DNA from 3 places in the Massilia oculi genome. Region 1 is predicted to be linked to each of the others. Evidence: riboswitches for the same ligand, from Rfam matches in the RefSeq annotation. Region 1 holds a riboswitch; each other region holds the start of a gene.
The links. Region 1 has a riboswitch for cobalamin ahead of DIR46_RS06040 (TonB-dependent receptor). Riboswitches for the same ligand answer to the same signal wherever they lie in the genome.
Positions count from the first base shown of each region.

Region 2: another riboswitch for cobalamin. It lies ahead of DIR46_RS14610 (cobaltochelatase subunit CobN); the one in region 1 lies ahead of DIR46_RS06040 (TonB-dependent receptor).
Region 3: another riboswitch for cobalamin. It lies ahead of DIR46_RS10310 (TonB-dependent receptor domain-containing protein); the one in region 1 lies ahead of DIR46_RS06040 (TonB-dependent receptor).

Region 1 is NZ_CP029343.1:1,303,267-1,312,879, reverse strand. Features, by position in the region: gene DIR46_RS06080 (transglutaminase TgpA family protein) at 1-28, opposite strand, end outside; gene DIR46_RS06075 (DUF58 domain-containing protein) at 25-1,056, opposite strand; gene DIR46_RS06070 (AAA family ATPase) at 1,056-1,976, opposite strand; gene DIR46_RS06065 (histone deacetylase family protein) at 2,177-3,109, shown strand; gene DIR46_RS06060 (hypothetical protein) at 3,195-4,067, shown strand; gene DIR46_RS06055 (hypothetical protein) at 4,077-5,264, shown strand; gene ylqF (ribosome biogenesis GTPase YlqF) at 5,550-6,497, shown strand; gene DIR46_RS06045 (DODA-type extradiol aromatic ring-opening family dioxygenase) at 6,498-7,322, opposite strand; cobalamin riboswitch at 7,409-7,658, shown strand; gene DIR46_RS06040 (TonB-dependent receptor) at 7,728-9,613, shown strand, end outside.
Region 2 is NZ_CP029343.1:3,187,223-3,196,835, forward strand. Features, by position in the region: gene uvrA (excinuclease ABC subunit UvrA) at 1-2,093, opposite strand, end outside; gene ssb (single-stranded DNA-binding protein) at 2,539-3,042, shown strand; gene DIR46_RS14605 (ROK family transcriptional regulator) at 3,224-4,474, opposite strand; cobalamin riboswitch at 4,624-4,843, shown strand; gene DIR46_RS14610 (cobaltochelatase subunit CobN) at 5,029-9,396, shown strand; gene DIR46_RS14615 (MotA/TolQ/ExbB proton channel family protein) at 9,393-9,613, shown strand, end outside.
Region 3 is NZ_CP029343.1:2,214,691-2,224,303, reverse strand. Features, by position in the region: gene DIR46_RS10320 (ABC transporter ATP-binding protein) at 1-772, opposite strand, end outside; gene DIR46_RS10315 (FecCD family ABC transporter permease) at 769-1,791, opposite strand; gene DIR46_RS10310 (TonB-dependent receptor domain-containing protein) at 1,853-3,718, opposite strand; cobalamin riboswitch at 3,784-4,016, opposite strand; gene DIR46_RS10305 (histidine phosphatase family protein) at 4,036-4,578, opposite strand; gene DIR46_RS10300 (adenosylcobinamide-GDP ribazoletransferase) at 4,578-5,360, opposite strand; gene cobT (nicotinate-nucleotide--dimethylbenzimidazole phosphoribosyltransferase) at 5,357-6,388, opposite strand; rRNA gene DIR46_RS10290 (16S ribosomal RNA) at 6,827-8,361, shown strand; tRNA gene DIR46_RS10285 (tRNA-Ile) at 8,444-8,520, shown strand; tRNA gene DIR46_RS10280 (tRNA-Ala) at 8,529-8,604, shown strand; rRNA gene DIR46_RS10275 (23S ribosomal RNA) at 8,826-9,613, shown strand, end outside.

The DNA.
Region 1 (9,613 bases):
GGGTGAGGGGCGTTGCCAGCAGCTTCATGCCGCGTCCCCATGGTCGTTCTTGAGCTCATGCAGCGCCAGCGCGCGCAGGCAGGCCGCCTGGTGGGCCGCGCCGAGGGCGGCGGGCAAGCGCAGCGCGCCCAGGCGGAAGGCATAGGGCAGGGCGCGGCTTTCCGCCTCCAGCACCCAGCGCGTCAGGCGCGACAGGCGCAGCTCGAGGTCGAGCGTGGACGGCAGGGCATCGAAGTCGAGCACCAGCTCGTCGCCGCCACCGCCCTCGAAATGCTTGGACAACAGGGCGCCGCCGATGCTGGGATCGAGCCGGGCGATCTGGCGCCAGGCCAGCTGGCGCGGCGAATCGCCGGCCTGGTAATTGCGCACGCCGGCGAAATCGTCGTGGCCGGCGGCGCGCAGGCTGCTGCCGCTGCCCCCGCCCAGCGGCAGGCTCGGCGCGCCGTCCTCGGGGCGCGGATAAACCAGGGCGCGCCCGGCGGGACGCCAGTAGCTCCAGGCGGTGAACAGGCCGAGCGGAAAGCGCGTCGACAGTTTTATCCGGGCCGGCGCCACCCAGCCGCGTTGCAGGGTCGGCACCGACAGGGTCAGGATCGCATGGGCGCCGGGCGCGATGTCGGCCACGTGGCGCGGTTCGGCCACGTCGGCAAGGTCGGCCCGGATGGCGTAGCGCGCCAGGCGCGTGCGGTTGAAGACCTGCAGCTCGAACTGGACTTCCTGGCCGGCGAACACGGGCGCAACGCGGCCCTGCTGCAGGGCCAGGTGCGCCAGGTTGCGGTAGGTGGCGACCATGTCCACCAGCGCGCATGAAAGCGCGAGAAAGGTCAGGCCGAAGCCCAGGCCCAGGGCATAATTGATCGAGCCGATCAACAGCACCGCCATCAGCACCGCGAAGCCCAGGCCGGCCCGGCTCGGCAAGATGAACACGCGGCGCTGCCTGAGCACCACCTCGCCGGCGTCCAGCTTGCCGGCGCGCGGCAGCCAGGCGCCGGTCGCGCGGCGCAACCGCCCCCGCAGCCCCTGCCGCCCCCGGACCGTCTGCTGCGCCTGCGCCATCAGACCGGAACCGCCTTCTGCAGCTGCAGCACCAGGTCGCGACTGGCCAGCGCGGTGCCGTGGGCGGCGCGCAGGGGACGCAGGCGGTGCGCGCAGACCGGCACCAGCACCGCCTGGATGTCTTCCGGGATCACGTGGTCGCGGCCTTCCAGCGCGGCCCAGGCGCGGCCGGCCTGGAGCAGGGCGATCGCGGCGCGCGGCGACAGGCCTTCGGCGAACAGGCCGTTCTGGCGCGAGGCCTGAGCCAGCGCCTGCACATAGGTGACCAGGTTGCCTGACGCGTGGATCTCGCGCAGCTGGCGCTGGGCCTGCGCCAGCTCCTCGGGCAGCATGGCCGGTTGAAGCGTTTTCAACATGTTCCGGCGGTCTTCGCCATTCAAGAGCGCGCGTTCGGCGGCGGCGTCCGGGTAGCCCAGGCTCAGGCACATCAGGAAGCGGTCGAGCTGCGATTCGGGCAGCGGGAACACGCCGACCTGGTTGGCCGGGTTCTGGGTCGCGATCACGAAGAAGGGCTCGGGCAGCGGCCGCGTGACGCCGTCGGCCGACACCTGGCGTTCTTCCATCGCCTCGAGCAGGCCCGACTGGGTCTTGGGCGTGGCGCGGTTGATCTCGTCGGCCAGCAGCACCTGGGTGAAGATGGGGCCGGGATGGAACACGAACTCGTTCTTGTCGCGCTCGTAGACCGAGATGCCGGCCACGTCGGCCGGCAGCAGGTCGCTGGTGAACTGGACCCGGTTGAAGCGCAGGCCGAGCGAGATCGCCAGCGCATGCGCCAGGGTGGTCTTGCCCACGCCCGGCAGGTCGTCCAGCAGCAGGTGGCCGCCGGCCAGCAGGCAGGTCAGGGCCAGGCGCACCTGCTGGTCCTTGCCGACCACGACTTCGTTGACCTGGCGTGCGACGGCGTGCAGTTTGTTGAACATGGATTTTCCGTGGGTTGGTCGATGCGTCGTTCGGTTGCGTCTGCGACGGGGGCCGCCGAGCAAGGCCGCGGCCTGCCGTGGTAGATTAGCGCCATTGGCAAGCTTCATGCCCTGGCAAGCGCCAGCCGTTCCAGGGGATTCTATGCGAGAACGGCGACACAGGGTGTGAATGGATGAGCATAGTCGGAGACGAGAGCACCATGAGTACAGCGATTTACAGCCACCCGGACTGCCTGCGGCATGAAATGGGCAGCTGGCACCCCGAATCCCCGGCCCGCCTGCAGGCGATCGACGACCAGCTGATCCTGGCCCGGCTGGACGGGCTGATCGAGCAGCGCAGCGCGCCGCTGGCCGAGGTCGAGCAGGTGCTCCGCAACCATACGCAGGGAGCGCTGGCGCTGGTGCGCGACCACGTGCCGGCCACGCCCGGCGACTACTACCCGCTCGACGGCGATACCTCGCTCTGTCATTACAGCTACCAGGCGGCGCTGCGCGCGGCCGGGGCCGCGGTGGCCGCCACCGATGACGTCATCAAGGGCAGCGTCTCGAACGCCTTCTGCTCGGTGCGCCCGCCCGGCCACCACGCCACGCCGACCGAGCCGATGGGGTTCTGCCTGTTCAACAACGTCGCGATCGCGGCCCGCCACGCCCTCGACGTCCACGGCCTGGAGCGGGTGGCCATCGTCGATTTCGACGTCCACCACGGCAACGGCACCGCCGACGCCTTCCGCGACGAGCCGCGCGTATTGATGGCCAGCTTCTTCCAGCATCCCTTCTATCCCTACAGCGAGGTCGAGCCGGTCACGGCCAACCGCATCAATGTACCGGTGCCCGCGCGCTGCGACGGCGACGCGGTGCGCAAGCTGGTGCGGGAACACTGGCTGCCGGCCCTGCACGCCTTCCAGCCGCAGATGATCTTCATCTCGGCCGGCTTCGACGGCCACCGCGACGACGACATGGGCGGCATCGGCCTGGTGGAGGCCGACTATGCCTGGATCACGCGCCAGATCATGGCGGTGGCGAAGGAGCACGCCGGCGGGCGCGTCGTGAGTTGCCTGGAAGGCGGCTACGACCTGTCGGCGCTGGGGCGCAGCGTGGTGGCGCACCTGAAGGTGATGGCCGACCTCGAGTAGGGCGTCGGCGCCGGTTCACGGAACTCAGCGGCTTTTGCGCGTACTAACCCTGGACCGGCCTTCGTCCGGGCTCGAGGAGACGACCGTGAACAAGAAACACACCCTGTGTGCGCTCTGCCTGCTGTCGGCCGCGGGATTGGCCGAAGCCGCCAACTACACCCTCTGGATCAACGGCCGCAACAGCGGCGGCACGCCCGGCAACTATGCCGACTTCCGCTACTGGGGGCCGGACACCACGCCCGCCGGCGTCAACAAGAAGGCCGTCAACTGGGATGGCTACAGCAGCATCGCTGCGCAGAGCGGGCGCGTGCGCGACGCGCTCGACTGCTTCTGCACCGGCCAGAACTGGTGCTATATCGCGGCCTACAGCGCGGGCGAGCCGCTGCTGGGGTACACACTGGCCCATTTCGGCGGCACCACGCGCGCGCGCAAGAACGCCACGCCCAACGCCGACGGCGTCTGCGGCGACGCGGGCGGCGTGCAGGGCGGCTGGAACATCAAGTGGGTGAGGGTGGCGTCGGGCGCCGCGGGCGGCTCCGAACTGGCCAACGCCGGCGCCTGGACCACCTCCGAACCGCTGGTGCAAGACCTGCGCACCGGCACGGTGCGCGCGATGTACAACCACAACGACACCCGCAATATCTGGTTCTACCGCTACGCCGGCGCGCGCGGCACCGCGTATTCCTTCCTGCTGCCGGGCCAGGACGACGAGGTCGTGGCCTACCACAGCAGCGGCGGCGCGGCCGGCAACTCCGGCCGCGCGCTCTGCAATCCGGGCGACTGGTTCTGCGACGACCTGCGCTATGGCACCGAGGCGAACCAGGGCGGCAGCGTCAAGTGGAGCTGGCACTCGGTCGCCTTCCGCGACGACCGCGAAGACGTCGACCACTACGGCGACGGCAACTGGGGCGGCATCATCGGGGTCGTGCGCCAGGCGATGGTCGATACCGCCAACTAGGGGATCCGCATGCGTTGGCGTTGGCCGGCCGCGGCGGGCCTGGCGGCCTGCATCGGCCTGGGGCTGGGCGTCCTGGTGGACGAAGGCGAGGCGGTGCCCGGCGCAGCGCCGGCACTGTCGTCCGCGCCTGTCACGCAGACGCCGCCTTCCATCGCCGCGGCGCCGCCCGAGGACCGCGCCGCGCGCCGGCGCCAGCTCGTCGAACAGGTCCGCCTGACCGACCACACCTATTGCAGCTACCTGGCGCATTCGCGCTATCCGCACGAGTCGCGGCCGGCCGGCCACCATCCCGACCAGCTGTACCCGAACCAGCCGCTGCTCGAGACCAACCCGATGCGGGCGGAGGGCGGCGACAGCCATCCCGACGTCCGGCTGCAGAGCGCGCAGTCGCGGGTCTACCTGGCGGCGGGCGAGCGGGCCGACTTCTCGCTACGTGCGCTGGATGGAAGCGGCCAGCCGCTGCCGCTGGTCGTCACGCGTGCGCTGGCCCAGGGGATGACCTATGGGCCGAGCCGGCCGGCGCCGCGGGTCGCGGTGCCGTTCGCCGACGAGGGCGGCGCCTGGCGCGGGACACTGGCGCCGGCGGAAAACGCGCTGGCCGGCTTCCATGGCACCATCCGGCTCGAGGTCCGCTACCAGGCCGGCGGCCGCGAAGGCGTCGTGCTGTTCGACGTCATCTATTCGCCACAGTCGCCGGCCACCTGGAGCGGTGCGCCGCGCGAGGCGGTCGACGGCGGCGCGCTGCAGTTCGCGCTGCCGCTGGACGTGCGCCTGCCCGGGCGCTACGTGGTCACTGGCCGCGTCGACGATGCGGCCGGCCGGCCGTTCGCGCTGGCCACCTTCAACGAGGTGCTGGGGCAAGGGGCGCAGCAGGTGCGGCTCAGGGTGCACGGCAAGCTGCTGCACGATGGCGCGCCGCGCCTGCCCTTGTCGCTGCGCGACGTCGAGGGCTATCTGCTGCGTGAGAATCTTGACCCCGACCGCCTGCTGCTGCCGCGCCTGGAGGGAAAGGTGTTTGCCAGCCACACCCGATCGCTCGACGGCGTGCCGGATGTCGAATGGCAGAGCGAGGAACGCAGCCGCTACCTGGCCGAGTATGCGAAGGACCGCGCCGCGGCCCGTGCGCGGCTGGCGCGCTTCGATCCGCAGGCGATCTTGCCGCCGGCCGACTGCCGGATGGACAGGATGGATCAATAGGGAAGCAGGGGCAACTGCTCGACCATCGCCGACACCACGATGGCGCAGCACAGCATCAGCACGCCATACCAGCGTGCCAGCGACCGTTTCAGTTTTTCCCTTATGCGCATTCCCATCTCCGTCTTGTGCAGGCAAGAGGGCAGTGTGCGCGCGGAATATGTCATCAGTGTTGCAATAGCTCAACGGTGTGCATGTTGGAAAACAGCCTTGTGGCTGCGCCGCTACGTTTGTGTCGACGCTCAGCGTAAAATAGCGCCTTGGACGAAAGATTAAGAGAGCAATAGTATGTCGATTCAATGGTTCCCTGGCCACATGAACGCGGCCAAGCGGGAAGCGGCCGAGCAGATGGAAAACATCGATCTGGTGATCGAGGTCCTCGATGCGCGCCTGCCCGAGGCGAGCTGCAACCCTTTGGTGGAAGAGCTGCGCAAGTTCCGCCAGCGTCCCTGCCTGAAGGTCCTGAACAAGATCGACCTGGCCGACCCGAACGCGACCGCTGCCTGGAAAGCCTATTATGATGCCCAGGAAGGCGTGACCGCCTATCCGATGACGACCAAGAAGCCGGCCGACGTCGCCCGCATCCCGGACCTGGCCCTGTCGCTGGCCCCGCACCGCGGCGTGCCGACCAAGCCGTTGCGGATCATGATCATGGGCATCCCCAATGTGGGAAAGTCAACGCTGATGAACGCGCTGCTGAAAAAGCGCGTGGCCAAGGTGGGCGACGAGCCGGCCGTGACCAAGACCCAGCAGCGCCTGTACCTGAACAAGAACGTGGTGCTGGTCGACACCCCCGGCATGCTGTGGCCAAAGATCGCCATGGCCAGCGACGGCCTGATGCTGGCCGCCAGCCACGCGATCGGCACCAATGCCCTGGTCGAGGAAGAAGTGGCCGAATACCTGGGCGAGCTGCTGCTGGTGCGTTATCCGCAGCTGCTCACCGCGCGCTACGGCTTCAAGACCGAAGGGATGGACGGCGTGGCCGTGATCGAGGGCGTGGCCCAGCGCCGGGGTTTTCGCGTGCGCGGCGGCGATTTCGATTACGAGAAAGCTGCACATACCCTGTTGCAGGATTACCGCCAGGGCGCGCTGGGCCGCATCAGCCTCGAGACGCCCGAGTCGCGTGCGGCCAGCCTGGCCCGGCACGAGGCCGAAGTGGCCGAGAAAGCCCGTATCGCAGCCGAGAAGGCCGCCGCCAAGGCCGAAGAAGCGGCGCGCGGCAAGCGCGGGACGTAATCACGCCGCTGGCGGTGCTCCGAACCTGAAACTCGACACCGTCAGATTTCCCATGAACGCCTCTTCATGATAGACGCAGGCCGCCGCCTCCTGCCCGGCCGCCCCCAGCGCCACCATCAGCGGAATCAGGTGTTCCTCGCGCGGATGCGCGGCGCGCGCCATCGGCGCCGTATCCCAGCGCAGCAAGGCCTGTTCGCGCCGAGCCGGATCGAGGTCGAGCAGCGCGTGCTGCAGCCAGCCATCGAAAGCCTTCGAGGCCTCGCGTCCGTTCGGCCCGAACTGGCGCAGGTTGTGGTACGACAGCCCGCTGCCGATGATCAGGATGCCCTCGTCGCGCAGCGGCGCCAGCGCGCGGCCCGCCGCCAGGTGGGTGGCCGGATCCAGGTCGCGCCGGATCGACAGCTGCACCACCGGCATGCGCGCTTCCGGATAGACCGGGTACAGCATCGAGAAGGTGCCATGGTCGAAGCCGCGCTCGGCATCCAGCGCGGCTGGATGGCCCGCTGCCCCGAGCAGGTCGGCCACGCGCCGCGCCAGCGCCGGCTCGCCCGGCGCCGGGTACCTGACCTGATAGGTATGCGGCGGGAAGCCGCCGTAGTCGTAGATCATGCCGGGCGCCGTGCCGGACGACACCATGAACTGCGGCGTCTCCCAATGGGCGGTCACGACCAGCACCGCGCGCACCGTCTCTCCAGCCTCGGCGCGTAGTGCGGCCAGCGAGTCCGCCAACTGGTCGTAGGCCGCTCCGTATTGCTCGCGCATCCACGGCCAGGGGCCGCCGCCGTGCGAGACGAAATAGGTGGGCAAGGTGGGCAAGCGCGCCATGATCGCTCCTGTCGGGCATTGAAACGGCCATGTTAGCCCAAGCGGCGAGCGCTTGCCGGCGGTCGGGCGGGCCGCACCTTGTCAAGGTATAATCGCCCCGTTTTGGTGCTCTCGCGCGCATCCTGGTGCGCGAAGTTAAACGGGAAACACGACATGGCCGCGCCGCGCGCCGCCGTGGAAGTGTGCTGCCCCCGCAACGGTCAACAAGCGCCGCGTCCCCATTCAAGAGGCGTGGCGGGCGGTCTCGACAACCACTGTGCCAGTGTCCATCCTGCGCAGGAAGGTGAGGCCGTCATGCTTGCCAGCCCGGATACCGGCCAACACAGGTGGAAGCGCCAGGCGCTTCTAGTTGACTCCGGGCTGCGGGGAAGCAGGCCGGTGCCTTTTATCGAGAACACATTCATCATGATTTTTGCAGCTGCACCGCGCCGCGCGCCACTCGCACTGGCTTGCGCATCCGCCCTGTTCGCCCTCGCCACCCCGGCGATCGCCCAGGATGGCTTGCCGTCCGTCGTCATTACAGGCCCGCGCTTCCCGGCCCAGGCCACGCCGATCGGCGCCACCGTCATCACCGCCGAGCAGATCCGCAGCGCCGGCGCCACCGACGTCAACCAGGCGATCCGCAAGATCGGCGGCGTGTTCGGCCGCCAGAGCCTGGACGGCTCGTCCGACTTCGGCCTCGACCTGCGCGGCTTCGGCACCAACAGCGCCCAGAACACGGTGGTGCTGGTCGACGGCGTGCGCCTGAACGAGAACGAGCTGGCGCACACGGTGCTGTCGACGATCCCCGTGGACACGGTCGAGCGCATCGAGATCACGCGTGGCGGCAGCAGCGTGCTGTATGGCGATGGCGCCACCGGCGGCGTGATCAACATCGTCACCCGCCGCAGCGCTGGCGCCGGCACCCACGGTTCGCTGTTCGCCGAAGCCGGCCGCTTCGACCACCGCGACCTGCGCGCTTCGGTCTCCCACGGCGCCGGCCCATGGTCGTTCGACGCCGCGGTCAGCGACCGCAGCACCGATAACTACCGCGACAACAACAAGTACGAACAGACCAGCTTCAGCGGCGGGCTGCAGTATGCCTATGCGCCGAACGGCCGCGCCGGCCTGCGTGTCGAGAGCGCGCGCTCCGATTCGCGCCTGCCAGGCTCGCTGAGCGAAGAGCAGTTCCTGACCATTCCGACCCAGACCAATACCCCGAACGATTACGGCTCGGTCGACACCGATCGCGTGACCGCCTTCGTGGAGCACCGTATCGGCAACGTCGACCTGGCGGCCGAGCTGTCGCACCGCGAGCGCGACGTCTCGTCCACTTACGATTTCGGCGCACCATCGACGTCGATCTACGAGGCCGGGCAGACCCAGTTCTCGCCGCGCCTGCGTCACACCCTCGACCTCGGCGACAAGCGCAACGAATTCGTCACCGGCATCGACCTGATCCGCTGGGACCGCAAGGTCACCTCCAGCTTCTCGGCCGGCGACGCGCGCCAGGACTCGAAAGCCTTCTACCTGCGCGACGAACTGCGTTGGAATGTGCCGCACAACTCCCGCCTGGCGGTCGGCGGCCGTCACGAGCGTTTCGAGAAGGACTACAGCGACCCGCTGGCGTTCCCGCCAGTCCTGGGCGAGCACCGCAAGCAGTCGCTCAACGCCTGGACCGTGGAAGGCAGCATCGACGTGATGCCGCTCGTGACCGTGTTCGCCAAGGCCGGCCGCAGCTACCGCATCGCCAACATCGACGAGAACGCCTACCGTTCGACCCTGGACGTGCTGGAGCCGCAGACCTCGCGCGACCTGGAACTGGGCGTCAGCGCCGGCCTCGATGCCCGTAAAGTGACTGCCCGTGTGTTCCGCCACCGCCTGACGAACGAGATCTTCTACGACCCGACCATCGGCTATGGCGCCAACACCAACCTCGATCCGACCCGCCGCCAGGGCGTGGAGCTGGAAGGGCAAGCGACCTTCGCCGACGCCTGGCGCCTGCTTGGTTCGTGGCAATACGTGCAGGCCGAGTTCCGCGACGGCCCGAACGCCGGCCGCGAGATGGTGCTGGTGCCGAAGCACGTCGTCACCGCGCGCCTGGCCTGGACGCCGGGCGATGGCCAGAGCGCCGACATCGGCGCCCAGTGGGTCGACAGCCAGCGCTACGGCGACGACTTCACCAACAGCTGCAGCACCCGCATGCCGTCGTTCACCACGATCGACGCCCGCTATGCGCGCCGCTTCGGCCCGTGGGAGGTGGCGGTGTCGGGCCTGAACCTGGCCGACCGCCAGTACTACAGCCAGGCCTA
Region 2 (9,613 bases), 1.9 Mb from region 1:
GCCTGGTCGACCGAGATCACCTTGTCGAAGTGTTCCAGGCCGTGGATCGAGCTGTGCTCGGCCGGTTCGGTCTGCGAACCGTACAGGTGGCGCGACAGCGCCGGATACAGCGTGTCGTTGATGAGCGTCGACTTGCCCGAACCCGACACGCCCGTCACGCAAGTCATCAGGCCCACCGGCAAGGTCAGGGTCACATCCTTCAGGTTATTACCTTTCGCGCCCGTGATCACCAGCTGGCGCGCCGGATCGGCCTTGGTGCGCTTCTTCGGCACTTCGATCTTGCGCCGGCCGTCCAGGTACTGGGCGGTCAGCGAATGCTCGTTGTTCATGATCTGCTCGAGCGTGCCCTCGGCGATCACGGCGCCGCCGTGCACGCCCGCGCCCGGACCCATGTCGACGATGTAGTCGGCGGTGCGGATCGCGTCTTCGTCGTGCTCGACCACCAGCACGCTATTGCCGATGTCGCGCAAATGCTTCAGCGTCGCGATCAGGCGATCGTTGTCGCGCTGGTGCAGGCCGATCGACGGTTCGTCTAGCACGTACATGACGCCGGTCAGGCCCGAACCGATCTGCGAGGCCAGGCGGATACGCTGGGCTTCGCCGCCGGACAGGGTATCCGCGCTGCGGTCGAGCGACAGGTAGTCGAGGCCGACGTTGTTCAGGAACTTCAGGCGCGACACGATTTCCTTGATCACGCGCTCGGCGATGTCGCGCTTGGCGCCACTGAGCTCCAGCTTGTCGAAATAGTCCAGCGTTTCGCGCAGGGGTTTATCGGACACCTCGTAGATGGCGCGCTGCTGCTCGCCCTGGCCGATCTTGACGAAACGCGCTTCGGTGCGCAGGCGCGCGCCTTCGCAGGCCGGGCATTTCTTTTCGTTGATGAACTTGGCCAGCTCTTCCTTGACCGCCATCGAATCGGTCTCGCGGTAGCGCCGCTGCAGGTTGTTGACCACGCCTTCGAAGGTATGCTCGCGGATCACGGTGCGGCCGCGTTCGTTCACGTAGCTGAACGGGATCGCGGTCTTGCCGGAGCCGAACAGCACGGCTTCCTGCGACGATTTCGGCAATTGCTCGAACGGCTTGTCGAGGTCGAAGTCGTAATGGGCTGCCAGGCTCTGCAGCATCTGGAAGTAGAACTGGTTGCGGCGATCCCAGCCCTTGACGGCGCCGGAGGCCAGCGACAGGTGCGGGAAGGCCACGATCCGCTTCGGATCGAAGAACTCGATATGGCCCAGGCCATCGCATTCCTGGCAGGCGCCCATCGGGTTATTGAACGAGAACAGGCGTGGTTCCAGCTCTTGCAGCGAGTAGCCGCAAACATTACAGGCGAACTTGTTCGAAAAGACGGTTTCCTTCTCGGTGTCCATCTCGTAGGCCACGGCGCGGCCGTCGGCCAGGCGCAGGGCGGTCTCGAAGCTTTCGGCCAGGCGCTGCTTGATGTCCGGATTCACCTTCACCCGGTCGATCACGACGTCGATGCTGTGCTTCTCGGTCTTCTTGAGCTTGGGCAGTTCATCGATTTCATAGATCTTGGCGGCATTGACGCCGCTGGCGATGCGGAAGCGCACGAAGCCCTGGGCCTGCATGGCCTGGAACAGGTCGCCATGTTCGCCCTTGCGGCCGGCCACGACCGGCGCCAGGATCATCAGCTTGGTACCTTCCGGGATGGCGAGCACCGCATCGACCATCTGCGACACGGTCTGGGCCGACAGCGGCTCATGCGGGTGCTGCGGGCAATACGGCGTGCCGACGCGCGCGTACAGCAGGCGCAGGTAGTCGTGGATCTCGGTGACGGTGCCGACGGTCGAGCGCGGGTTGTGCGAGGTCGCTTTCTGCTCGATCGAGATCGCCGGCGACAGGCCTTCGATCAGGTCGACGTCCGGCTTTTCCATCAGTTGCAGGAACTGGCGCGCATAGGCCGACAGCGATTCGACGTAGCGGCGCTGGCCTTCTGCATACAGCGTGTCGAAGGCGAGCGAGGATTTGCCCGAGCCCGACAGGCCGGTGATCACGATCAGCTTGTTGCGCGGCAGGTCGAGGTTGATGTTCTTCAGATTGTGCGTGCGGGCACCACGAATGCGAATTTCTTCCATTAAGTTGGGCAGACTTTCTATCAGTTTTTGCGGGGCCGCAGACGCCAGCAGCGCGGTAAGCGGGCCAATCGGGGAGAACCCGTAAGTGTAGCGCGTTTTTGTTTCGGCTGTACATCTATCCAGTAGTTGCTGTACCAGGGGTGCCAGGTTGGCATACCACTTTGACAAGCGCAGGAGGGCCGGGTCTATGCTATGTGGGCCGATCAGCGGGCGCTTCAATGACAAAGCGTTCAGAACTGGAAAATAATTTTCAGCGCAGTTATTTATCTGACTTAATCGACAACGAAACAGCCTTTTCGATAGTGTGTTTTGGCTGATGCCCGCCAACGAAAAGGATTGCTGAAACTGGGTGGCGGACCGCATAATAGTCAGCTGCAACACATCGTTCCCTGACGCCTAGAAATACGCAGAGTCAGGGCTTACCATACCCAGCAGGAGTAACACCATGGCATCAGTCAACAAGGTCATCATCGTCGGCAACCTCGGCCGCGATCCGGAAATCCGCTACATGCCGAGCGGCGACGCCATCGCGAACATCGCGGTCGCCACCTCGTACAAATCCAAGGACCGCAATACCGGCGAACAGAAAGAACTGACCGAGTGGCACCGCATCTCCTTCTTCGGCCGCCTGGCCGAGATCGTGGGCCAATACCTCAAGAAAGGTTCGTCGGTCTACGTCGAAGGCCGCCTGCAGACCCGCAAGTACACCGACAAGGACGGCATCGAGCGCTACGCCACCGACATCATCGCTGAAAACATGCAGATGCTGGGTGGCCGCCAGGGTATGGGCGGCGACAGCATGGGCGGCGGTATGGGCGGCGGCATGGACGACGACTACTCGGCCCCGCAGCGTCCGGCTCCGCGCCAGGCGCCACCGGCCCCGGCCGCGCGTCCGCAGCCGAAACCGGCGCCGAATTTCTCGGATATGGATGACGATATTCCGTTCTGATATTTCCGGTCTGAGCGGTACGACAAACCCTGTGAGTGCATCATTCGCAGGGTTTTTTTTATGGACGGCGATCTGGTCGTTAACCCAGTAACGGAACTCAGCTGCAGTTGATATTCAAGATATTCCCGTCCGGATCTGTTACCCACACGATCTTCATCTTCCCGGCATAGCGCACGCCTTGCTAGCGCCGGGCCGCCTTCAGGAACAATCCATGCGCCGGCGCGAAGTTCGCATGCAGCGGCAGGTAGGCCGCGCCGATGACCTTGGCCGTCATCCCGATCGTCCCCGCCATCACCAGCGGCCGCTCGGTGCCCTGCCAGCTGTAGCGCGTCATCTGCTCCTGCATCGCGGCGATCAGGCGTTCGAGCAGGGCGCGGCTGACGGCGCCGTCGACGATCACGCCATCCAGGTCGAGCAGGCAGGCCGCGCCGGTGACGCCGAAGGTGATCGCATTGGCGGCTTCCTCGATCCATCGCAGGGTCACCGCTTCCCACGGCCCGCTCAAGAGGCGTTCGTCGCCGAACGCCAGCGGCGCCAATCCCGCCTGGGCATGCATCTCTTCGAGCCGCACCAGCGAGGCCGCACCGAGCAGCTGCGGCGCCACGCCGCGTTCTGCAGTATCGGCCAGGCCCAGGGGCATCGAACCGATCGCGCCGGCGTTGCCGAACTGGCCGCTGTGCGGCTCGCCGTCGATCACCAGGCCGCCGCCGACCAGGGTGTCGACGAACACGTACAGATAGCTTTTCAGCGTGCGTCCGCGGCCGGCCACCAGTTCGGCCACGCAGGCCGCGATCGTGTCCTTGGCGAAGTCCACGCGCAATGGCGTCATGGCCTGCAGGCGGATGCGCACGTCGACCCGGCGCCAGGCTTCCGCCTCTTGCGGCAGCAGGCTTTCCAGGCCGTGCCAGGTGCCCAGCGTGAGCGGGGCGGCCAGGCCGATGCCGGTCAGGCGCGGCGCCAGTTCAGGGCCGAGGAAGTCGTCCACCTCGCGCAGCCTGGCGTCGATGGCGGCGAATACCTGCTCCACCTCGGGGCTGGCGTACGGCGTCGACGACTGCCAGCGCAGCGCGCCCGTGAAATCGAGCAGCACCACGTCCAGCGCGCGCCTGCCGATCTGGATGCCGATCGAGAACGCGCCTTCCGGATTCAGGGCGATCGGCTGCGACGGCTGGCCGACCTTGCCGCGCACGGCGTCGCGCTTGACCACCAGCTGCTCGTCCAGCAGGCGGTTGATGATCACCGAGGCCGTCTGGGTACTGAGCTTGGTCAGGCGCGCGACTTCGGCCTTGGGCAGGCTGCCATGGGTGCGGATCGCCTGCAGCACGACCCGCTCGTTGAACTCGCGCATGCCGACCTGGTTCGAGCCGACGGTGCGCAGCAGCGGCATGGTGGCGGGATCGAAGGCGGTAGGCGGTACGTTATCGGGCGGCATGGCGCGGGCGTTCAAGGGGCGGGACGGCTGGAAGCCGCCAGTATAAATCCATTCCCCGTAAATAAACCTGTGCGATTTATTTTTCCGGGCATGCGCGAATGCGAGGAAAAATAATGCGGTGACAACTGGTCGAACTTGGCGGTAGAATCGCGCCCAATCAAGTGAATGGTGCCTTCCTGCTCGTCTGCAGGGAGGTGAAACGGGAAGCCGGTGACGTGCGCGATAACCATCGAGCGCCAGTCCGGCGCAGCCCCCGCTGCTGTAAGCCTGACGACTCCGGTCGAACGCCACTGTGCCCCGCGCACGGGAAGGCAGGACCGGGGAAGGAAGACGGCGAGCCAGAAGACCGGCCATCCACGATGCATTCGTACGTCCCGGGGTGAGGGCGTGCCTGTTGGTTGTCCGCTGTTCCTTCTTTTGCTGCTCGTGCTGTCGCCAAGGCGGTCGTGCGCCCTCCTGGCGTGCGCGCAAGCGTCCCTGTTCATCGTGGAAGGATGGCGGCTGCCTGTTGTCATGCGCGCGTCTAGCGCGCTGCTAAAAGGTCGACGTTCAACATGAACACGCTTCTCCTTGTCCGCATCTGCGCCGTGCTGACGTTCCTGCTCGCCTGCATGCCGGGCTTCCAGCACGCCAGCGCCGCCACCCTGTTCGCCGTGGTCACCGAGCGCGCCGCGCCGGGCGCCATCGAGGCCGCCCACCGCCACCTGGCCAGCCATCCGCGCGACCGCATCCTGCTGCGCACCCCGGCCCAGCTGATGGCGGCGGGCGAGCGCGAAGTGGGACAGTGGATCGCCGGCGCCAACACCATCCTGGCGGTGTCGCTGTTCGGCGACCCGGCGCGCCGCATGAAGGATGCCTTGGCGCGCCATGCCAGGCCGGACACCGCCGTGCTGGCGCTGAATGGCGAGGCGACCCTGAACCTGATGACGCGCTCCCGCCACGGCAGCCTGGCCGGCTTCTCGCCCGAGCTGCTGCGCCAGCTGGCGGGCGAGGCCCCGCCGCCGGCCGCGCTGCAGGCGGCCGAGCTGGAGCCCGCCGCCCGCCACTGGCTGGCAGCGCGCCGCGTGTGGCAGGCGGGCGGCGTCGACAACACCACGGAGCTGATGCGGCACCTGCTTGCGCCAGGCACGGCCCTTGCCGATCCGCAGCCCGAGCCGACCCTGCGCCTGCGCGCGCGACAGCGCGAGCTGCAGGACGCCGCCGCCTGGGGCAATGCCTCGAAGCTCGGCCTGCAGGACCGGCCGACCGTGGTCGTGCTCGACCTGGCGAACATGGATGGCGTGGTGCCCGCCGCCTTGTGCCGCCGCATCGAGGAACTCGGCCAGCCCTGCGTGCAGCTGCTGACGCGCTGGGGCGGCGCCTCGCGCGAGGCGCTGGAGCGCCTGCCGCAGCTGGTGGCGCCGGCCAAGCCGGCCGCACTGGTGGTGCTGCAGGACTTCGTGGTCGGCGCCGCGGAGGGCCGGGCGGCAGTGGAGGAGGCTTTCAAGCGTCTGGACATCCCGGTGTTCAAGGCGATCCGCCTGTCGGACCGCACCGCGATGCAGTGGCAGCTGTCGCCCGACGGCCTGCCGCCCGACTCGGTACAGTACCGCGTAGCGCTGCCCGAGCTGCAGGGCATCGGCCAGCCGATGGTGGTGGCGGCCCTGGGCCAGGCCGAGCGCGACCGCCAGACCGGCATCGAGAACCGTCCTCCGGTGCTGCTGCCGGCCGAAGTCGACCGCCTGTCGGGGCGCGTGGCGCGCTGGCTGGCGCTGCGCGCCAAATCGAACGCCGACAAGAAGGTCGCGGTGGTCTACTACAACCATCCGCCGGGCCGCCAGAACATCGGCGCCGACAACCTCAACGTGCCGGACTCGCTGTTCGAGATGCTGCATGCCCTGAAGGCCGCCGGCTACACGGTCGGCGAGCTGCCGGCCTCGCCCGAGGCGCTGCTCGACATGATCATGGCGCGCGGCGTCAACCTGCCGGAAGACCGCGCCGCGCTGCGCGAGATGGCCGGTACCGTCAACGGCGTCACGGCCCAGGATTACGCGCGCTGGTTTGCGACCCTGTCGCCGCGGGTGCGGGGCGAGATGCAGGACGGCCTGCTGGGCCGCCTGCATGCCGACGTGCTGGCGGCCGAGAAGGCCGGCGAGCGCGCGCTGGGCCGCAAACAGGCCGAAACCGTGATCGAGGAGCTGCTGCACCTGGTCGAGGGCGTCGACCATCCGCAGCGCGTGCAGGCCACGCGCGACCTGCATGCGCTGGAAGAGGGTTATTTTTCCTGCCTGGACGACGTCAAGCCACGCCCCTGCCAGTCGCTTGCTCCCCTTTATCGGCGCCTGATCGGCTACGGCATCGAAGGCATGCGCGGCTGGGGGCCGGCGCCGGGCAAGGTGATGGTCGACGGTGGCAGGATGCTGGTGCCGGGACTGGTGTTCGGCAACGTCTTCATCGGCCCGCAGCCGCCGCGCGGCTGGGAAGTGGACGAGGAACTGCTGCACGCGAACACCAGCATCACGCCGCCGCACCAGTTCCTGGGCTTCTACCACTGGATCCGCGACCGCTTCAAGGCCGACGCCGTGGTGCACGTGGGCCGCCACTCGACCTACGAGTTCATGCCGGGCAAGGCCGTCGGCCTGTCGAGCGACGACTATCCGAGCCTCATCGCGAGCGACCTGCCGGGCATCTATCCGTATATCGTCGACGGCGTCGGCGAAGGCACGCAGGCCAAGCGCCGCGGCCTGGCCGTCATCGTCGACCACCTGACGCCGCCGCTGGCCACCACGCCGCTGTACGACGAGCTGCTGTCGCTGCGCCAGATCGTCGAAAGCTTCGAGGCCGCGTCGTCCGAATCGCTCAAGACCCAGGCCGCGCAGCTGATGCGCGAGCGGGTCGTGGCCCTGAACCTGCGCGCCGAACTGGAAGCGTCGATGTCCGACGTGCTCGAGGTGCGCGGCATCGGTTTCGATGCGGCCGACGACGACCTGCTGGCGCACGAGATCGGCCACTATCTGACCAAGCTGCAGGAGAAATTCATGCCCCACGGCCTGCACGTCTTCGGCAGGCCGTGGGACCGCGCGTCGCTCGACCTGATGCTCGACTCGATGAAGAAGAGCGGCATCGACGATCCCGACGTCGCCCATAAACTGCGCGACTCGCCGCGGCGCGAGATGGCGGCGCTGCTGGCCGGCCTGGATGGCCGCTACATCGAGCCGGGCAAGGGCAACGATCCACTGCGCTCGCCGGAGGCGCTGCCGACCGGCCGCAACTTCCACGCGGTCGACGGCGACATCCTGCCGACCCGCCTCGGGTTTGGGCTCGGCCGGCAGATGGCGGGCAAGGCCGCCGAGCGCGACAAAGTTGGCGAGGGCAGCGAAGGCATCATCCTGTGGGCCTCCGATGCCGTGCGCGACGAAGGCGTGATGGTCGGCTTCGCGCTGGCGATGATGGGCGCCGAGCCGGTGTGGAATGCGCGCGGCATCGTCACCGACGTGAAGCTCACGCCCGGCGCCGTGCGACGCGATGCGGTGGTCACCACTTCCGGCCTGTTCCGCGACCTGTACCCGAACCTGATCCGCCTGATCGACCGCGCCGGCCGGCTGGCGCTGGCGGCGTCGGCGCAGACGCTGGTCGATCAGGATCCGGGCTTGCGCGAAGCCCTGCAGGCGGCGCTGGCGCCGATCGAGGGCGCAGGGGATGGCAAGGACTGGGGCAGCGAGCCGGCCACGAACAACCGCGTGGCGCGCGAGTGGTTGACGCGCCAGCGCGCGCTGGCGGCGGGCGGCATGGCGGCCGGCGAAGCAGGGCGGGCCGCCGCGCTGCGCGTGTTCGGCGATGCGCCGGGCGCCTACGGCACTGGCGTGAACCGCCTTGCCGAGCGTTCGGGCGCCTGGCGCGAGCGCGAAGAGATCGGGCGCGCCTACCGCAACCGCATGGGCCATGCCTATGGCCTTGATGCCGAGGGCGCCTCCAGCCACCGCGCTTTCGACGTGGCGCTGGACGGCATCCACCGCACTTATCACGGCCGCGCCAGCAATCTGTATGGCCTGCTCGACAACAACGACGCCTTCGACTACCTGGGCGGCCTGTCGCTCGCGGTCGAGACGCGCACCGGGCGCGTGCCGGACGCGCTGATCCTGCAGCATGCGCAGCCGGGCCAGGCCGACGTCGAGCCGCTCGCCAGCGCCCTGCTGGGCGAGCTGCGCGGACGCTTCCTGAACCCGGCCTGGCTGCGCCCGCTGATGGACAACGGTTATTCCGGTGCGCGCACCATGGGCCAGGAATTCATCGAGAACCTGTGGGGCTGGCAGGTGACGCGGCCCGACCTGGTCAAGAACTGGGCCTGGGACGAAGTGAAAGCCGTCTACTTTGATGACCGGCACAAGCTCGGCCTGCCGGAATTCCTGGGCCAGCGTCACAACGCGCACGTCAAGGCGCACATGCTGGCGGTGTTCATGGTGGCGGCAGAAAAAGGATTCTGGAAGACCGATCCCGAAACCATCCGCCGCATGGGCGGAGAGCTCGCGCGTCTGGTCGCGGCCAACGGCCTGCCGGGCAGCGGCCACACGGCGCCCGATCACCCGATGTGGGGCTGGCTGGCGCCGCAGCTGGATGGCGCGGATGCGCAAAAGCTCGGTGTGACGCTTGCCAAGGCGCGCGGCGAGCTGCTGCCGGCAGTGGCCACATCCGTCCCTTCCGTCGCCGCCCCGGCGCAGCAGGCTGCAGCGCCCGACGCTGGTGAAGGGACCGAAGCTGCGCCGCCAGCGCCGGCGCCCGCGCCAATGCGCGTCTACGAACTGAAGCAGCAACCCGAACCCGCGCAGCCTGCCGCGCTGCGCATCGTGCAGGTGCTGGCCATCCTGGCCGCCTGCCTCGCCCTGTTCTCGCTCGGCCTGTGGCGCGGCCGGCACATCCCTCAACCTCTCAGGAGTCACCCATGATCGAAACCCTTTCCTACGCCTGGCTGCACGACGCCGTCAGCTGGCTGCTCGCGCCGTCCCTGGTGGCGCTGCTGGCCGGCTGCGCGATCGCGCTGGTCGAATCCGGCATCGCCGTCGGCGAACGCTTCCACGGCCTGGCCAGGCTGCGCGACAGCGGCGACGTCGAGGCGGTGCAGCGCATTGCCCGCCACCGCCTGGAACGCGCCGACCTGCTGGC
Region 3 (9,613 bases), 910 kb from region 1:
GGCCCTCCTTGGGGATGAAGATGCGGCGGCCTTCGTGTTCGATCATGTCGATCGGATGGCCGAGGTAGTCGCCCAGCAGCGCCGGGCGCATGATCTGGTCGTTGGCGCCGGCCGTCCAGCGGCCGTCGCCCATCAGTAGCAGCGCGTGGGTAGAAATGCGACTGGCCAGGTTGAGGTCGTGGCCGATCATGACCACGGTCCGGCCCTGCTCGCGGCACAGGCGGGCCAGCAGGCCCATCACGCTCACCTGGTGCGCCAGGTCGAGCGCATTGGCCGGCTCGTCGAGCAGCAGCAGCGGCGTCTGCTGCGCCAGCAGGGCGGCGATCGCCACGCGCTGGCGCTCGCCGCCGGACAGGGTGCGCACGTCGCGCGCGGCCAGGTCGTCCACTTCCATCGACGCCAGGGCCATCAGAGCAGCCTGATGGTCGTCGCTGCCCTCCCAGTAGCGGTTGGCGTGGTAAGGGTGGCGCGCCGACAGCACGCTTTCCAGCACGGTATAGGCAAACGCGTCGTGGCGCGACTGGGCCAGGAAGGCGCGCTCGCGCGCCAGTTCGGTCAGCGGCCAGGCCGCCATGGCGCGGCCGTTGACGTGTACCGATCCGCCGTTCGGCTGCTGCAGCCCGGCCAGCGTGCGCAGCAAGGTGCTCTTGCCGGCGCCGTTGCGGCCGATGATGCTCCAGCATTCGCCGGCGCGCGCGGTCCAGTCGAGGTCCCGCACCAGGGTGCGCTGGCCGATGGACAGCAGCAGGTCGTGGGTGGAGATCGAGTTCATTTGCGCAGGCGGTGCAACTGGTAGAGGAAGACCGGCGCGCCGATCATCGCCGTGATGGCGCCGACCGGCAGCTGCTGCGGCGCGATGATGGTGCGTGCCAGCGTATCGCACAGCACCAGGAAGGCGCCGCCTGCCAGCACCACGGCCGGGATCAGCACCCGGTGGTCGGGCCCGAAGGCGAAGCGGCAGGCATGCGGCACGATCAGCCCGACGAAGCCGATCGAGCCGGCGCTGGTGACCGCGCTCGCGGTGAGCAGGGCCGAGACGAAGAACAGGCCTTTGCGCAGCGCGCCGACGCGCACGCCCAGCGTCACCGCATTCTCTGCGTGCAGCGCGACCATGTTCATGGCGCGCGCATTGCGCATGGCGAACAGCAGGCAGCCGGCCAGCACCAGCCAGGGCGCCAGGCGCAGCGGCGCGCCGGCCAGGTCGCCGATCAGCCAGAAGATCATGCTGCGCAAGCGCCCCTCGGGCGCGATCGACAGCATCAGCGTGACCACCGAGCCGCACAGGGCCGAGACGATCACGCCGGTCAGCAACAGCATCGAGGCACCGCCCTCGGCCGCCTGGCCACTGCGAAGGTCGCGCCGGGCCAGCAGATACAGCAGCATGGCGACGCCGATGGCGCCGGCCAGCGCGGCGGCATCAACCATCAGTGTCGAGGCCATCAGCAGCAGCGCCAGCAGGGCGCCGACCGAGGCGCCGGACGAGACGCCCAGCACATACGGATCGGCCAGGGGATTGCGCAGCAGCGCCTGCATCATGAGGCCGGCCAGGGCCAGCGCGCCGCCGGTCGCGAACGCCACCAGCGCGCGGCTGGCGCGCAGCTCGAGCAGGGAAGCGGAGAGCGAATCGGGCTGGCCGCTCGCGAGCTGGCGCAGGGCGTCGGGAATCTCGTCGAGCGGCACCCGGATCGAACCGGTCATGCCCGCGAACAGCAGGGTGGCAATGGAAAACGCCAGCATGGCGCCAACGATGAGCGTGGCGCGCTGATGTAGCGGCGGGACGGATGCTTGCATGCTGGCCCTGTCGATTGATCGGTTGCCCGCGGCCTGGTTGCCGCGGGCAGGGGGTTATAGCTTAATGGATGCCGTAGCGCAGGGCAGCAAACCAGGTGCGGCCGCTGGTGCCGTAGTTACGCGCGATCTCGTACTGCTTGTCGGCGACGTTGTCCAGTCGCATCAGCAGCGACCAGTCGGGCGTGAACTGCCAGGTCGTGTACAGGTTGAGCAGCCCGTAGCCGCCGAGGCGACGGTTGTTGGCGGCGTCGTCGAAGCGCTCGCCCGATACCGTCAGCTCGGCGCCGGCCTTGAGCGTGCCCATCGTGTAGTCGGCGCCGAAGCTGGCGTGCTTCTTCGCACGGCGCTGCAGCTGCTTGCCGGTGGTCTCGTCGCGCGGATCCTGCCAGTCGAGGCTGGCGCGCAGGTCGACGCCCATCAGGCGGGTGCTGCCGGCCAGCGAGAAGCCTTCGAGCAGGCCTTCGTTGACGTTGTAGGCGCAGCTGCGGTTGATGCCGTCCGGGCACGGGGTGCTCGACACGATCATGTCGGTCAGGCGGTTGTGGAAGTAGGTCGCATCCAGCTGGTAGCCGTTGCCGTCGTAGCGCAGGCCCACTTCGCGGTTGCGGCCTTTCTCGGGCTTGTTGGTTTCCAGGCCGTAGCCGGGGAAGTACAGCTCGTTGAAGGTCGGGGCGCGGAAACTCGTGCCGACGCTGGCGGTGGCGCGCAGGCCGTTGCCGAAGTCGTAGCCATAGCCGGCGGCGCCAGTGTTCTTGCTGCCGTAGACCGAGCGGTCGTGGCGCGCGCTGACGTCGATCAGGTGCTGGCCGCGCTTGGCCGAGTAGGCGGCCGCATACGAATTGGTGATGCGCGAGCGGCGCATCGACGGCACTTCTTCCTTGCGGTGCGTGTACAGCAGTTGCAGCGTGTCGCGGCCGATGGCGATGTCGTTCTGCCAGCTGAACTCGTCCTGCTGGGTGTCGATCTGGCTGGCGCCGGACGGCGTCGCGTTGGTGAAGTTGCCCGACTTGTCCTCCGAGCGCGCGTACTGCAGCGTGCTGTGCCAGTTTGGCAGGATCTGGTTGCGCATGAAGACCGCGGCGGTATTCAGGTCGTTGTCGCTGTGGACGTCGTAGTTGGCGGTGCCGCTGTCGTACTGGCTGAACAGGCGGCTGACCAGGAACTGGGCGCCGATCTCGTGGCCTGGCGCGAGCGCCATCGTCACGCGGCCGTTGGCGTTGCGGCGGCGGTAGCCGTCTTCGTCAGGATTGTAGCCCGAGGCGCCCGGGCGGGTGGACGAGAAGCCGTCCGAATCCTCGTAGCCGGCGCCGAACGCATAGCTGACGGCGTTCGGGCCGCCGCTGCTGCCGTAGATGCCGGCGTCCGCCTGGCGGGTGGCGTTGCTGCCCACGCCGAGCGAACCGGTGACGACCGGGGCGCCTTCGCCCTCGCGGGTGAAGATCTGGATCACGCCGGCGATGGCGTCGGCGCCATACAGGGTGCTGAGCGGACCGTAGACGATCTCGATGCGGTCGATGGCGCCCAGCGGGATGGCGTTCCAGCTGGCCGTGCCGGTGGTCGCCGAACCGAAGCGCACGCCGTCGACCAGGACCACGGACTGGTTGGCGTTGGCGCCGCGAATGAAGACACTGGTAGTGGTGCCGGCCGCGCCGTTGCGCGAGATCTCGATGCCGCGCTGGCGGCGCAGGATGTCGGCCACCGAGCCGGCGCCCGAGCGCGCGATTTCCCCGGCATCGATGACGGTGGTGTCGGCGATGACGTCGGCGGCGCGCTGGGCGGTGCGGGTAGCGGTGACGACGACGGTGTCGGCTGCCGGAATGGCGTCCGGCGAAGGAGCAGGTGAAGGTGCGTCAGCGAAAGCGGCGGACGAGATGACGGCGAGGGCGAGCGAGACCGCGGCGGCTTGCCGGGTTACTGGAAAATTCATGAACTGTTTCTTATAAAGGACAACCAGCCGACGTCCCCGTAGGCCAGATTGAACGGCATCGCACGAGGCGACGCCACCTTTTGGCCGGTATCCGGGCTGACAAGTATGGCCGTCCGACCTTCCCATGCATGCGCACAGTGGTATGAGGGGACGGTTTGCCGCATGGCTCGGGGAGAGCATGCGGCACTTGCTTACCGTTGCGGGGGCAGCACACGTTGGCCCTTGAATAGAGCTTCGTGTTTCCCGTTTAACTGCGACTGCGAACGCAGGCGCGAGCACCAAAACGCCCTCATTATAAGGTGTCGTCGGAGGTGTTGTCAGGTTTCCAGCATCATCACTTCACCGTAGTCGATCCGGTGTGGCGCCTGGGCGGCGCGCAGCGCGGCCTCGACCAGGGTGCCGCCGAGGTGCAACGAATGCAGCAGTCGCATGGTGCCGGCGTGGCAGATGATCAGGGCCTGCGCATGTCCTTCGCGTCGCATGTCGGCATCGAAACCGGCCACGCGCGCAGCCACGTCCATCACGCTTTCGCCGCCGCCGGGATGGTAGTGCAGCAGGTCGGCGCTCCAGTCGTCGATCTCGCTGCGGGGGATGTCGTCCCAGCTGCGCATTTCCCAGGCGCCGAAGTCCATCTCGGCCAGGCGCACGTCGAAGGCTGGCGCTGGCGAGAGCCGCTGCGCCAGGACGGCGCTGCGGGCGAGTGGACTGGCGTAGACCGGCATCGCGCCGGGCAGTCCCTGGTTCGCCAATGCTGTCAGCACCCGTTCGACGTCGGCTTCGCTCGCCGTGAGGTCGCTGCGGCCGTAGCAGTGCCCGGCCGGCACCTCGGGCCGTGGATGGCGCACCAGGTAAATACGCATCAGGCCAGCGCGCCGCGGCCGAGCGTGGCGAGTACCGCGATATAGATGGCTACCTCGGCCAGCTGCTGCACGGCGCCGAGGCAGTCGCCCGTATAGCCGCCGAGCCGGCGCGTGAACTTGCGCGCCAGCCAGCGCGTGGCCAGCATGGCCGCCAGCACCGAGGCGACGATTGCGGCCAGGTCGAGCAAGCCGAAGGCCAGCAGGACAAGCGCGGGCAGCATCACGGTGAGCGTGGCGATGCCGAATTCCCGGTCGCTCATGCGTACCGCCAGCGGCTTGGCCTTGCCCTCGGCGCGGGCGTATTCCATCTGCCAGATCAGGGACGTGGCGGCCAGTCGCGAGAGCGGGTGGGCCAGCAGCAGGGCGGCGATGGCGCTGGCCGGCGGCAGGCTGGCAACTGCGGCCAGCTTCGCGCCGAGCATGCACACGATGCCGATCGCGCCGTAGGCGCCGACGCGCGAATCCTTCATGATCTCGAGCGCGCGTTCCTTGGTCATGCCGCCGCCCAGGCCATCGCAGGTATCGGCGAAGCCGTCTTCATGGAATGCGCCGGTAACGTAGATCGTCGCGGCGGTGGACAGCACGGCCGCCACCGCCGCCGGCAACCACTGCGCGGCCACTAGATAGACCGCCGCACCGATGGCGCCCACCACCACGCCCACCAGCGGGAAGTAGCGCGACGCGTGGTTCAGCCAGGCCGGTTCGAAGCCCACCCAGCGCGGAATCGGCAGCCGCGTGAAGAATTGCAGCGCGATGAAGAACAGGCGCAGCTGGTGCGTCATGCCGAGCGTTCGCTGACTTGCGCCGAGGCGAAGGTGGCCATCTCGTTCAGGAAGTTGGCGCTGGCGTGCAGCAGGGGTAGGGCGAGCGCGCTGCCGGTGCCTTCGCCCAGGCGCAGGCCGAGGTCGAGCAGCGGGCGGGCGCCGAGCTCCTCGAGCAGCAGGGCGTGGCCATGCTCACCCGAGCAGTGCGAGAACACGCAGTAGTCGAGGATGTCCGGCTGCAGGCGCGCCGCCACCAGCAGCGCGCTGCTGACGATGAAGCCGTCGATCAGCAGCACCTTGCGCAGCTCGGCCGCCTTGAGCATGGCGCCGGTCATCATCGCGATCTCGAAGCCGCCGAAGGTGGCCAGCACCTCGAGCGGCTGGACGGCGTGGGCGTGAAGGGCCACGCTCGCCGCAACGACGTCGGCCTTGTGGCGGACGCCGTCCGGCGTGAGGCCGGTGCCGGCGCCGACGCAGCGCGCCAGCGGCCGCCCTGTCAGCTTGTGCATGAGGGCCGCGGCGGAGGTCGTGTTACCAATGCCCATCTCGCCGAAGCCGACCACGGTGCCGGGCAGGTCGCGCACCAGCGCCATGCCGTGTTCGAGCGCCGTTGCGCACTCTTGCGCCGTCATGGCGGGTTCGAGCGCGAAGTTGCGGGTGCCGTTGGCGACCTTGCGATGCACGAGGCCCGCGCGGTCACCGAAATCGTGGTTCACGCCGGCGTCGACCACGTGCAGCGCGCAGCCATTCTGGCGCGCGAACACATTGATGGCGGCGCCGTTGCCCAGGAAGTTCTCGACCATTTGCCAGGTGACGTCTTGGGGGAAGGCGGAGATGCCTTCGGCCACGACGCCGTGGTCGGCGGCGAATACCAGGATCGCGGGCTGGGCGATGGTGATCCTGGTTGAGCGTTGTATCAGGCCCAGCTGGCCGGCAAGCGATTCCAGTCGCCCCAGGCTTCCGAGCGGCTTGGTCTTGTTATTGATGGCGTCCGCCAGGGACTGGGAGAGGGCGGCGTCGGCGATAGGGGCGATCTTAGGAATCATATAGGGGTCTGTAAGAGAAGGTCGCTGAATGCGGCGGCTAAGATATCACAATCGTAAACCTTGCAAGCCGGCCTTCGGCTTGCTATAGTCTCGCTCCTCGACGCAGACGCCACCTCACGGTAGCGAAAGCGAAGAGAAAAAAGGGGTTGACGAAAAATGAGAAACACTTCATACTCTCGCCTCTCTGCTGCTGACGAACACAACGCTTCGAAGCAAAATGCAGAAAGCAGCACCGAATTCTGATCTTTAAAAATTAACAGTCGATAAGTGTGGGCGTTTGATGAGGGTGCCAAGAGCTTCGGTTCTTGATTACTTAAATTATCAAATGTTCACAAAAAGTATTAACGTTGCTTCAGCAATGAAGTAACGGTCAGTATTTTGAGTGAGCGACCTCGCTAGCAATAGCGAGTGACTCGAAAGAGTCAACAAACAGAGATTGAACTGAAGAGTTTGATCCTGGCTCAGATTGAACGCTGGCGGCATGCTTTACACATGCAAGTCGAACGGTAACAGGGAGCTTGCTCCGCTGACGAGTGGCGAACGGGTGAGTAATATATCGGAACGTACCCAGAAGTGGGGGATAACGTAGCGAAAGTTACGCTAATACCGCATACGATCCACGGATGAAAGTAGGGGACCTTCGGGCCTTATGCTTTTGGAGCGGCCGATATCTGATTAGCTAGTTGGTAGGGTAAAGGCCTACCAAGGCGACGATCAGTAGCTGGTCTGAGAGGACGACCAGCCACACTGGAACTGAGACACGGTCCAGACTCCTACGGGAGGCAGCAGTGGGGAATTTTGGACAATGGGCGCAAGCCTGATCCAGCAATGCCGCGTGAGTGAAGAAGGCCTTCGGGTTGTAAAGCTCTTTTGTCAGGGAAGAAACGGTAGAGGCTAATATCCTTTGCTAATGACGGTACCTGAAGAATAAGCACCGGCTAACTACGTGCCAGCAGCCGCGGTAATACGTAGGGTGCAAGCGTTAATCGGAATTACTGGGCGTAAAGCGTGCGCAGGCGGTTTTGTAAGTCTGACGTGAAATCCCCGGGCTCAACCTGGGAATTGCGTTGGAGACTGCAAGGCTAGAATCTGGCAGAGGGGGGTAGAATTCCACGTGTAGCAGTGAAATGCGTAGAGATGTGGAGGAACACCGATGGCGAAGGCAGCCCCCTGGGTCAAGATTGACGCTCATGCACGAAAGCGTGGGGAGCAAACAGGATTAGATACCCTGGTAGTCCACGCCCTAAACGATGTCTACTAGTTGTCGGGTTTTAATTAACTTGGTAACGCAGCTAACGCGTGAAGTAGACCGCCTGGGGAGTACGGTCGCAAGATTAAAACTCAAAGGAATTGACGGGGACCCGCACAAGCGGTGGATGATGTGGATTAATTCGATGCAACGCGAAAAACCTTACCTACCCTTGACATGTACGGAAGACCGAAGAGATTTGGTTGTGCTCGAAAGAGAACCGTAACACAGGTGCTGCATGGCTGTCGTCAGCTCGTGTCGTGAGATGTTGGGTTAAGTCCCGCAACGAGCGCAACCCTTGTCATTAGTTGCTACATTCAGTTGAGCACTCTAATGAGACTGCCGGTGACAAACCGGAGGAAGGTGGGGATGACGTCAAGTCCTCATGGCCCTTATGGGTAGGGCTTCACACGTCATACAATGGTACATACAGAGGGCCGCCAACCCGCGAGGGGGAGCTAATCCCAGAAAGTGTATCGTAGTCCGGATCGTAGTCTGCAACTCGACTACGTGAAGTTGGAATCGCTAGTAATCGCGGATCAGCATGCCGCGGTGAATACGTTCCCGGGTCTTGTACACACCGCCCGTCACACCATGGGAGCGGGTTTTACCAGAAGTAGGTAGCTTAACCGCAAGGAGGGCGCTTACCACGGTAGGATTCGTGACTGGGGTGAAGTCGTAACAAGGTAGCCGTATCGGAAGGTGCGGCTGGATCACCTCCTTTCTAGAGTAGCACCGGCGGCGAAAGCTGCATCATCAAGCGTCCACGCTTATCGACTGTTGAACAAGTAAAGAACAGTTTTATCGGGGCTGTAGCTCAGCTGGTTAGAGCACCGTGTTGATAACGCGGGGGTCGTTGGTTCGAGTCCAACCAGCCCTACCACGTTTCTCGGGGGATTAGCTCAGCTGGGAGAGCACCTGCTTTGCAAGCAGGGGGTCGTCGGTTCGATCCCGTCATCCTCCACCATTGACCTGGTTTGAAAGTTCAAACGTAAGCTCAGTAGCTTAGGTTTGATCTTTTAGCGATCACTGTTTTTTCGTTCTTTAACAATCTGGAAGAAGTAAAGTTTTTTTAAGCGTGTGCGAAAGCACACACTTAGGGTAGTAGTAATTTGTATCAAGCAAACATAGTTGTACTCTTGAATCCTGTGACGATCTCTGTAACTCATGCAGAGGCCAACGTTATAGGGACAAGTGAATAAGTGCACATGGTGGATGCCTTGGCGATTACAGGCGATGAAGGACGTAGTAGCTTGCGATAAGCTGCGGGGAGCTAGCAAACGAGCTTTGATCCGCAGATTTCCGAATGGGGAAACCCGGCCTTTTAGGTCATTGCATACTGAATACATAGGTATGCAAAGCGAACGCGGCGAACTGAAACATCTAAGTAGCTGCAGGAAAAGAAATCAACCGAGATTCCCAAAGTAGTGGCGAGCGAAATGGGATGAGCCTGTATGTGATAGTCGGACTGATAGTGGAAGCCTCTGGAAAGTGGCGCCATAGTGGGTGATAGCCCCGTACACGAAATCAGACCGGTGGTACTAAGCATACGACAAGTAGGGCGGGACACGAGAAATCCTGTCTGAACATGGGGGGACCATCCTCCAAGGCTAAATACTCGTAATCGACCGATAGTGAACCAGTACCGTGAGGGAAAGGCGAAAAGAACCCCGGGAGGGGAGTGAAATAGATCCTGAAACCGTGTGCATACAAACAGTCGGAGCCTCTTCGTGGGGTGACGGCGTACCTTTTGTATAATGGGTCAGCGACTTACATTCAGTGGCGAGGTTAACCGGATAGGGGAGCCGTAGAGAAATCGAGTCCGAACAGGGCGACAGTCGCTGGGTGTAGACCCGAAACCAAGTGATCTACCCATGGCCAGGATGAAGGTGCGGTAACACGCCCTGGAGGTCCGAACCCACTAATGTTGAAAAATTAGGGGATGAGCTGTGGGTAGGGGTGAAAGGCTAAACAAA